Regions from separate parts of the Pseudoalteromonas sp. SG43-8 genome, predicted to be linked through region 1. Evidence: predicted binding sites of a transcription regulator. Region 1 holds the regulator's gene; the other holds the start of a gene.

Region 1 (5,572 bases):
ATCACTAATTTCATCATCTGATGAATTAACTGTATTTGCCGCTGGTGTAGCTGGTTCTACAGGTGTTTTATTGGCATCATTTTGTTCAGGTTTGCTCGTAACTTCACCAAAACTGCCAACACCATGTAACTCGTCTAATAAGCTGTCAAATTCATCATCAGTAATATCACCACTAAAATCACTACTACTTGCTACTGGTTTTTCAACTGCAGGACCTTGTCCTTTACCGTGTAGCTCATCAAGTAAGCTTTCAAATTCGTCTTCAGTGATTTCATCTATTTCAGCATCGCTAACCGAAGGCGCTCCGCTAAATAGTTCATCAAATGCAAACGGATCTTCATCATCAGCTACCGGTGTATCCACCACTTCATTATGAGGTTGTTCAACCTCTGTTTGTGAAGAGGCTTCAGTGGCTTCGGCTTCTGTTGGAGGTAGACCTAAGATATGAAGAGTATGAAGTAATTCAGGATCTGCAGGTTCAGGCTTGTCTCTGTTTTGGATAGTCGCAAACATCTCATTAATGGTGTCTAGTGCTTGTAAAATAACATCCATTAACTCTGAGTTGACTGTTCGCACGCCTTGACGTAGTAAATCAAATACGTTTTCAGCACCGTGACAAGCATCAACAAGTTCTGTCATAGCTAAAAAGCCTGCACCACCTTTTACAGTGTGAAAACCTCTAAATATAGCGTTTAGTAACTCGGTATCTTCTGGATTATTTTCCAGCTCAACTAACTGTTCAGATAAAAGCTCTAGGATTTCTCCAGCCTCTACAAGAAAGTCTTGTAAAATATCTTCATCGACTTCAAACATGCAGTTACTCTCCTCTTAGAAGCCCAAACTTGATAAAAGATCATCAACTTCATCTTGATCAGATACAACATCATTACGCGATTCTTTATCAATAATAGGGCCTTCAGGACCTGCTAAAGTTTGTGTGGCAACTGGTTCTTTTATTTTTTGTTGTTCTACTTTATTCGCGGTGCTGTTAGTGTCGTCTTGTTCAGCAAACGCAGTTAAAAGATGCAGTAAACTTTCTTCTACTTCCCTAACAAGTTCAATAACACGGCGAATAACTTGACCTGTTAAGTCTTGATAGTCTTGAGCCATTAGTACATTTGTCATTAAGCTTTGAAGCTCATCAGTCTTATGATGAGAGTTGTTCATAAACTTATCGATGCTATGGCAAAGTTGCTTAAACTCACCAAGCTCAATCTCGCGGCTCATTAAACGATCCCATGTCGGTTTGATATGAGATATTTCGTCCGCTAACTGTTGGGCTATAGGAAGACTCGCTTCCACTGCATCCATTGTTTTATTAGCCGCATTTTCTGTCATTTCTATAACATAATTAAGCCGCTTTTTAGCATCTGGAATCGCATCTGTCGTTATATCAGTTAAGCGAGTATCAAGCTCAAAACTTTTAAGGGCTTCGTGCAGTTGACGAGTCAACTTTCCAACTTCAGCAAATAATTCAGATTGCTCTTTAGAAGCAGCCTCTAAAATCAACTGATTTGCTTTGTCTTGCTCATCATTTTCTAAAAAAACAACGAGCTGACGAGCTTGTTCTAACGTTATTTGAGGCGCAGCTGGTGCTGGCATAAGCCTCTCCCCCATCATTAGCCTAAGCGTTCAAATACTTTTTCTAATTTAGTTTTTAATGTTCCAGCCGTAAATGGCTTAACAATATAACCATTCACGCCAGCTTGCGCCGCAGCTATTATTTGTTCTTTTTTAGCTTCTGCCGTTACCATTAATACAGGGATATGTTTTAACTTCTCGTCTGCACGTATTGCTCTTAAAAGATCAATACCCTGCATTCCAGGCATATTCCAATCCGTAACTACAAAATCAAACACTTGATTTTGCAACATAGGCAAAGCTGTAGACCCATCATCAGCTTCTTGAACGTTAGTGAAACCTAAGTCACGTAACAGGTTTTTTATAATGCGTCTCATCGTTGAAAAATCATCAACTACAAGAATTTTCATGTTTTTATCCAAAACATCCCCCAGTGAGGTATTAACCTTTGTTTACTTACTACTAATTTATCCAGTCATTGATTTTAGCTTTAAGCTTAATCATCGCCTGACCATGTATCTGACTTACACGCGATTCACTTACATCGAGTATATGTCCTATTTCTTTTAAATTCATTTCATCGTTGTAGTACAAAGAAAGCACCATTGCATCACGCTCTGGTAATGACTTAATTGCACTTAGCAAAGACTCATTAAACCTATCATTTTTAACATTATTAAAAGGTTTATCTTGTGCTAAATCTTGGCCTACAGGAGTAATAACATCCTCATCTACACCAAGGTCTTCAATGCCTAATATTTTACTCGTATTCGCATCATTTAAAATATGATGGTACTCATTGAGCGAAATTTCAAGTTTTTCAGCAACTTCTATGTCCGTTGGTTCGCGGTTCAGACTACTTTCGAGCTCAGTAATTGCTTCTGCAACTTGCCTGTTTTTACGGTGAACTGAACGAGGAGCCCAATCACCACGGCGCATTTCATCAAGCATAGCACCGCGAATACGAATACCTGCAAAAGTTTCAAAGCTTGCGCCTTTTGTTGCATCAAAGTTTTTCGAAGCTTCTATTAAGCCTATCATTCCTGATTGAATTAAATCATCAAGTTGAACGCTAGGTGGTAATCGAGCAATTAGATGACATGCCACTTTATTAACAAGTGATGCATGCTTCTCAACAATCACATTTAAATTTTGTGTTGATTGATATCCCATAGCTCTATTCACCAGTGTTGTCATAATTAACCGTTTACTAGTTTCTCAATGAAAAACTCTAAATGCCCAGATGGTTGGTTGGGTATTGGCCATTTAACTGCTTTTGTTGCCAGCGTTTTAAACGCAAGAGCGGCTGGCGAATTTGGAAAGAGCTCTACTATTACTTTTTGACGACGTGTTGCTTTGCGCATATTTTCATCATAAGGAACCGTTGCTACTAGCTCCATTGATACATCTAAAAAGCGGTCGGTAACTTTAGATAGCTTTGCAAACAATTCAGTGCCTTCACGCATACTGCGCACCATATTGGCAACAATTTTAAATTTATAAACGCCGTGCTCACGACTTAATACTTTAATAAGTGCGTAAGCGTCGGTGATTGATGTCGGCTCATCGCATACAACAACCATTACATCTTGCGCTGCACGCGAGAAGCTCAGTACCATGTCTGAAATACCAGCAGCTGTATCTACAATTAAAATATCAAATTCGGTATTCAATTCGCTAAACGCACGAATTAGCCCAGCATGCTCAGATGGTGATAATTCAACCATACTTTGCGAACCCGATGTAGCGGGTACAATTTTAATTCCTGCAGGGCCTTCAACTAAAATTTCATCAAGCTCACATTCACCAGACAAGACATGTGACAGGTTACGCTCTACACGTAAACCAAGCATCACATCACAGTTTGCTAAACCCAAGTCAGCATCCAGCACTAATACTCGATTACCTTGCTGCCCAAGTGCAATAGCTGTATTTAGAGAAACATTTGTTTTCCCTACTCCACCTTTACCACCGGTTACAGCGATAACTTTTACGCCGTTGTTATTGTTTTGACTCATTTTGCGCAGGCCGCTTGCTTGATCTAATACTGTGTTAATCATACATCCCTACTGTGCTTGGCGCCACTGCTTGGTGCCTTGAATGTTGTTCTTTTGTTCTTTTTAAATATAATTGCTCAGCCTTTTTAACTAGTTTCTCAGCATTTGCAACACGAATATCCTCTGGTACTCGTTGACCATTAGTAAGATACCCTATTGGAAGGCGATTTTGAATCGCAATACTAATAATCTCACCCAAACTTAATGATTCGTCTAACTTAGTGAAAATACAGCCACTTAACTGTACTTTTTTAAAGTGACGTACAGTTTCTTGCAATACATTAATTTGTGCTGTCGCGCTAAGTACTAAGTAGCTGCGAATATCTACACGTTGGTTACGCATTAACGTGTTTAATTGCTCAGTTAAACGTAAATCTCGCTGGCTCATACCTGCTGTGTCAATTAATACTAGACGTTTATTTCGTAAATGATATAAAACTTCAGCTAATTCATTAGCATCTTTAACTTGCTTAACACCACAACCAATAATACGACCATATGTTGCAAGTTGTTCATAAGCACCAATTCTGTATGTATCAGTGGTTATTAAGGCCACTTTATCGGCACCATATTTTTGTGCGCCTAGAGCTGCAAGCTTAGCAACAGTCGTTGTTTTACCCACACCTGTTGGACCCACTAACGCATATACACCACCTTGGCGAAGTATTTCATTATTGGTTGTTTGCATTTGATCTTCGACCATAGTTAACAATGCTTTCCAACCTTGCTTACGAGACACGTCATCAGGTACAAAACATGCCATTTGCTGTGCTACTTCTTTATCGATACCCATACCGACTAAACGGTCAACCATACAAGCACGTGTTGGATCGCGACGCGCCATATCTTGTTGCATCAAGCCTGATACTTGGTGCTCAAGTAATTGACGAATTGCGTTCATTTCTTCACGCATTGTTGTCATTTCTTCGCTTTCATTATTAGGTGCTTGTTGGCGAGTGGTTACTGGGCTATCTAAATCATCAAAGTCGCGGTCTAAATCATCAAAACCTAAGCTATCCGCTTGAGTTTGTGGACGAACTGGCGCAGCAGCTTCAGGAGCAAACATATTTTTAGTACGCTGCCCCATATCAGGTTCTTGATAGTTATCAGTAGTATCAATACCCGATTGTGAAAACATTGATGCAAGCTCAGGAGAACGAGGACGCGGTGATTGACGCTCTAATAATGCTTGTAGGCTGTCAGCAACCTTTGCTTGAGGCTCAGGCTTGGCACGCTGTGGCTCTGGTTTTACAAAATTATGCATGCTTTGTTGTGGCGCCTGAGTACGCGGATCTACAGGGCGTTGTGGTTGCGCTGCTACTTTAGGGGCTGCTTTGTCATAATCAACTGCCGCTACAATTTCTACACCGTTAGCCAGTTTTTTATTTGACATAATAACCGCATCAACACCTAACTCATCTTTAACTTCTTTAAGTGCTGTGCGCATATCTTTAGCAAAAAAACGTTTAATTTTCATGATTCAACCCCTGTTAAAATCTTATTGTTGGCCTACCGAGCTTACAATTTTGATCTGTCTTTCGTCTGGTACCTCTTGATAAGACATCACTCTCAATCCTGGAATGGTGTACTTAACAAAACGAGATAACACAGTGCGTAACATTCCTGACGTTAGCAATATAGAAGGTTCGCCGGCCATTTCTTGATTTTGATGCGCTTGTGTCAATGACACTTGAAGTCGCTCTGCAAGTCCTGGCTCAATACCGGCACCTTCATCGCCTGCATTTTGTAATGACTGATGCAACATTTGTTCCAACTCAGGCGCCAAGGTTATGACAGGGATTTCTGATGACATTCCCACCGCATCTTGAACAATTAATCTACGCAGTGAAATACGCACTGCAGCCGTTAATACATCAGGGTCTTGACTACGTGGGCCATACTCAACAAGGGTTTGAACAATTGAGCGCATATCG
Region 2 (5,572 bases), on a different contig from region 1:
ACGCAATTGGGCTGGCTCGTCAACCAAATTAAGTAATGGATACTTGCTACTATCAAGTGTCATGGTTTTATATATATCCTTCGCTAACATTAATTCATTCAAAGCTTTTACGAATAATTAATGTTGAGTAATAATGTCAGTGCTAATTGCAATACGTATGAGCAAAAATTAGTGGTCACGCTCAATTAGGTAATTTGCTAGCGACGCAAGAAGTGTTGTGTCAGCATCTATATTTGCCAACGCTTCATGGGCTTGTTGTATTAAATTTTGCGCCTTTTCTTTAGCGCCTAGCATACCTAATAACGCCGGATATGTCGCTTTATTCGCGGCAATATCGGAGCCTTGTGGTTTACCTAAAGTAACCGTATCGCCTTCAACATCTAAAATGTCGTCGTGTACTTGAAACGCCAGCCCTATAGCATACCCAAAAATGCTTAAATTTTCTAAGGTTTGTTGATCTGCCTTTTCACTGCACAGTGCACCAAGTGTAATTGCACAATTAATTAAAGCTCCGGTTTTTAGCTTATGTATTCGCTCAAGCTCTTGTACGGTAATTACTTTATCTGTTGCTGCTATGTCAAGACCTTGTCCGCCTACCATGCCCTCAAGGCCTGATGCGTTGGCAAGCGTAGCAATCATTTTTACTTGTGTTTGCGACGAGCATGTAAATTTGTGATTCGCAATAAGCTCAAAGGCGAGTGTTTGTAGGGCATCACCGGCTAAAATTGCATTTGCCTCGCCAAATTCTATATGGCAAGTAGGGCGGCCACGGCGTAAGTCGTCATCGTCCATAGCGGGCAAATCATCATGAACTAGCGAATAGCTATGGATACACTCAATTGCAGCTGCAAGTACATGTAAGTCTTGCTGGTTTGCACCGAGCATTTTACCTGTAGCATAAACTAAAAATGGACGTAATCTTTTACCGCCATTAAATAATCCATACTGGGTGGCGTTCTTGACTGTTTCTTCAGTATCGAGAGGCTGTTTAAAATGCTGTTGTAAGGTCGCTACTACATCTTTTTGAGCACGTTCGATATAATTATTTATGCTCACAGCTATTCCATATCATTATCAAAATTCGTAAGAACTGACTTTTCGCCATTCCCCATCAAAATTGATACTTTTTGTTCTGCTTGCTGTAATTTACCTGATGAAGCACTTGCTAATGCAATTCCACGCTCAAATTGCTTTAACGATTGCTCAAGCGATAAGTCACCTTGTTCCATGTCACTAACGATTGTAGATAATTCTTCTAGTGCTTGTTCGAAACTTAAGTTTTCAGGTTTTTTAGTCGCCATCTTTATTTCAGCTTACATAATAAATTTAGGGGTCAATTTTAGGGGGAATGCTAAACTAGGTCAAAGGATGATATTGGTTTTTTACCTTTATAACGTTAAATTATATTTCAAGTGTATTAATAAAGCCTTAATAGCGGTCTGTTAGTTTAATAAATCAATTGATAATTAGGTAGCCCTTATAACTTGATCTAAAATAGTGCTAAAGGCTGCTTTTTATGTTTATTTATAAAAATGGCTTAAGCAATTCAATATGTTGCCGATAAGCAGTTAATAATAAAAGTTTATGATAAGGCCATTAAGCATGAAACTTCTGGAGGAAATGTGGATTTAGCAACCATAATCGGGATCCTAGGCGCAATTGGCTTAATTGTCATGTCTATGTTTATGAGTAGTAGCGGTGAAATGGCTATGTTTGCCGATGCTCCTTCTAGTGTAATTGTATTTGGTGGTTCACTTTTCATTGTTTTATCAAATTTCACCATGTCACAGTTTTTGGGTATAGGTAAAGTTGTTGCTAAAGCGTTTATGTTTAAAATTGAAACGCCAGAAGAACTTATTGAAAAAGCAGTAGAACTTGCTGATTCAGCTCGTAAAGGGGGCTTTTTAGCACTCGAAGAAGCTGAAATCCCAAATCCATTTATGCGCAAAGGCGTCGACATGCTTGTTGATGGCCATGACGCAGATGTTGTTCGCGCCACACTTCAAAAAGACATCTCTTTAACCACGACTCGACATGAAATGGGCGCAGGCTTATTTAAGTCATTAGCCGATATTGCACCAGCAATGGGAATGATTGGTACTCTAATTGGCTTAGTTGCAATGTTATCTAACATGGATGACCCAAAAGCAATTGGCCCGGCAATGGCGGTAGCGCTTTTAACAACTTTATATGGTGCGTTTTTAGCCAATGTTGTGGCAATTCCTATTCAGGTAAAACTTGAACTGCGTAAAGACGAAGAGGCTATGAATCAGCGTTTAATTTTAGATGCTATTTTAGGTATACAAGATGGCCAAAATCCAAAAGTAATCGAAGGTATTTTGAAAAATTACTTAGCTGAATCTAAACGAAAAGTAGATACCGAGGAGTAATTATGTCTGATCAAGAGTGCAAATGCCCACCACCAGGCCTACCAGCATGGATGGGAACGTTTGCCGATTTAATGTCACTGTTAATGTGCTTTTTTGTACTCTTGCTTGCGTTTTCAGAAATGGATGTACTTAAGTTTAAACAAATTGCGGGCTCTATGAAGTTTGCTTTTGGTGTGCAGAATAAAATTGAAGTAAAAGATATCCCTAAAGGTACCTCTGTTATTGCTATGGAGTTTACCCCAGGCAAACCAGAACCCACTCCAATAGAAACTATTCAACAACAAACAGTAGAAATGACTCAACAAATGTTAGAGTTTCAGGCTGGAGATGAAAGCTCAGCTGGCGGCAGGCAAGAACAACGCGGGGACAAACGTGGTGGAGAATCGCGAAGCACTTCACAAGAGCAGTCGTCAGAGCAAGCAACTTCAGCTGCGGATCAAGAACAAACAAATGAGTTAGTTAAAAAAATAGCGCAACAACTCGAAAAGCAAATTATAGATGGTGCAATAGAGCTTGAATCATTAGGGCAGCAAATTATTATTCGTATTCGTGAAAATGGCTCATTTCCCTCGGGTAGTGCGTTTTTACAACCTAAATTTAAACCTATTATTCAAGATATTGGTGAGCTGCTAAAAGATGTACCTGGCGAAATTACTGTTTCGGGGCATACCGATGATTTTCAGGTTTCAAACGAGTTATATATTAATAATTGGGACTTATCGTCAAAGCGTGCTGTAGCAGTTGCAAGCGAACTACAAACAGTGCAAGGGTTTGATAAAAACCGCATGATGGTAGTAGGGCGCGCCGATACTCGCCCACTTGTACCAAACGATTCAAATGAAGACCGCCGAAGAAACCGTCGTGTAGAAATATCAATTCTACAAGGTAAGGCTAAAGAGTCTGATCCGATTGACGTGCGTTAAGATAGAGCTTGACGCTATCGCTTATTGAATAAGTTTCACTTTAAGGTACTTTGTTCGTTTAAGTACCTTGGCAATCCTATTGTTTTAGCTTAAAGTACATTTCCTTAACATATGTGATGGAGTTTCTGTGAAAATAATCAATAAATATTGTGGCATGCCAGGTAATGGTGATGGTACAGATGACGATAAAAAAACAAAGTAAGGCTGAGTGTTTTGCCTGAATGGTTTTTGTATATTGTTAGTATTTTAAGTAAAAGCTGGGTTTTAATGCTAAGCCCAGCTATTTTTATATTTTTTGTATTTAAAGATCGCCTAGCCTTTCGATTTGTATTACTGACCGCAGCTTTTTTCCTCTTTGGTAACCTAACTGCTTCAAGCCTAAGAGGGTTTGATGACATTTATATTTATCGTTATTTAGTTTGGGCGCTAACAGATATTATTTGGATGGCACTTATCGCTTACTGGGGGATAAAAGATAAAGTGTACCTATGGCAATGTGCTATTGGTCAATTGGTAGTTATTGGTGCACCTATATTGCAACTATTCCGCTTAGTTGATCGTCATTTATGGGATTTAGCTTACAGTACTGCTGTTTATCAGACTCTAATACCATTTATCAACATAGCCACAGTTGTTGTGTGTTATTTACCTCTAATTATTCTTTTCACTAAACAAGGTAGTTTTAGGGCAAAAGATAAAACTCCCCACCTTTAAAATAGCTGTGCTAAACTACTGTTTATATGAACAGTGAGTGAGCGGCTCCCATGAACCTCTACATTGCAGAAAAACCATCATTAGGCAGAGCAATTGCCGATGCCTTACCAAAACCACATAAAAAACACGATGGCTATATAGAAGTCGCTAACGGAGATTGTGTCTCGTGGTGTATAGGGCATTTACTAGAACAAGCAGAGCCCGATGATTACGATGAGCGCTTTAAAAAGTGGCAGTTTGATCACTTACCTATAATACCTGAGCAGTGGAAGTTAAAAGCCAAAACCAAAACTCGCAAACAGCTCACTGTTTTAAAAAAATTAATTAAACAAGCCTCGCAACTTATTCACGCTGGCGATCCAGACCGTGAAGGCCAGCTTCTGGTCGACCAAGTAATAGAAGAAGCTAAAATAAGTCAGGCTAAAAAGCAAAGTACGCAACGTTTACTCATTAGTGATTTAAACTTATCGGCGGTAAAGAAATCATTGGGCGCAATGCGTTCTAATCGAGATTTTATTCCGTTAAGTGTATCTGCTTTAGCGCGCTCTCGTGCTGATTGGCTATTTGGTATGAATTTAACACGTGCATACACACTAGCTGGGCAAAAAGCAGGATTTGGTAATGTGCTTTCGGTAGGGCGGGTTCAAACCCCTATTTTAGGTCTTGTTGTTAATAGAGATAACGAAATAGCGAACTTTGTATCTAAGCCTTTTTACGATGTATTGGCGCATTTGCTTACTCCAGATAACCAGCCATTCATAGCTAAGTGGGTTCCAAGCAAAGCATGTGAGCCACATCAAGATGAAGAAGGGCGAATACTTAACAAAGCTCTTGCAGAAAATGTTGCTTCACGTATTACAAGGCAAAGTGCTGAGCTTACTTCACTCGACCAAAAACAAAAAAAGCAAAGTGCTCCATTACCTTATAATTTATCTGCACTACAAATAGATGCCGCTAAAACATTTGGTATGCCAGCTCAAAAAGTATTGGATATTTGCCAAATACTTTACGAACGTCATAAACTAATTACTTACCCACGCTCAGACAATCGTTATTTACCCAAAGATCACCATCAAGAAGCATCTGCTATTTTAAAGGCAATAAGTGCAAATGGGGGGCAAGGCAGTGAATTAGTAAACGGGGCTGATGTAAAAAAGCGTAGTAAATGTTTTAACGATTCAAAAGTAGCTGCCCATCATGCCATTGTGCCTACGGCTAAGCAGTTAAAGTCAGCGAGTTTGAGCGGTGACGAAGCAAAGGTATATCAATTAATAAGCCGTCATTACTTAATTCAGTTTTATCCCGACTATATATATAACGAAACTAAAGCTGAGGTAATTATTGCTGGTGGGCTTTTTAAAGCAAATGCAAAACAAGATGTAAGCCTGGGCTTTAAGGTATTAATAGGTAAGTCTGAATTAAAAGATGAAGCTACGTTACCTCCTTTAACTAAAGGTATGCCTCTTTTTTGTGAGCAAGGAAAAGTGGTCGAAAAGCATACATCACCTCCTGCTTATTTTACCGATGCTACATTATTGGCTGCGA

The links. Region 1 encodes FliA, which starts transcription of late flagellar genes. Its sites were predicted from a motif close to CTAAAGNTNNNNNNNNNNNNGCCGATA; they were not measured.
Region 2: the regulator FliA is predicted to act here: its motif matches at 1,537-1,563, upstream of pomA (flagellar motor protein PomA).

Annotation. Positions count from the first base shown of each region.
Region 1 covers NZ_JACJEX010000011.1:70,128-75,699, forward strand. Annotated here, with positions in the region: gene H5122_RS16340 (chemotaxis protein CheA) at 1-813, opposite strand, end outside; gene H5122_RS16345 (protein phosphatase CheZ) at 829-1,602, opposite strand; gene cheY (chemotaxis response regulator CheY) at 1,620-2,003, opposite strand; gene H5122_RS16355 (RNA polymerase sigma factor FliA) at 2,044-2,754, opposite strand; gene H5122_RS16360 (MinD/ParA family protein) at 2,781-3,641, opposite strand; gene flhF (flagellar biosynthesis protein FlhF) at 3,634-5,115, opposite strand; gene flhA (flagellar biosynthesis protein FlhA) at 5,137-5,572, opposite strand, start outside.
Region 2 covers NZ_JACJEX010000026.1:1,960-7,531, forward strand. Annotated here, with positions in the region: gene dxs (1-deoxy-D-xylulose-5-phosphate synthase) at 1-63, opposite strand, end outside; gene ispA ((2E,6E)-farnesyl diphosphate synthase) at 169-1,056, opposite strand; gene H5122_RS19875 (exodeoxyribonuclease VII small subunit) at 1,059-1,301, opposite strand; gene pomA (flagellar motor protein PomA) at 1,623-2,390, shown strand; gene H5122_RS19885 (flagellar motor protein MotB) at 2,393-3,313, shown strand; gene H5122_RS19890 (hypothetical protein) at 3,527-4,027, shown strand; gene H5122_RS19895 (DNA topoisomerase III) at 4,078-5,572, shown strand, end outside.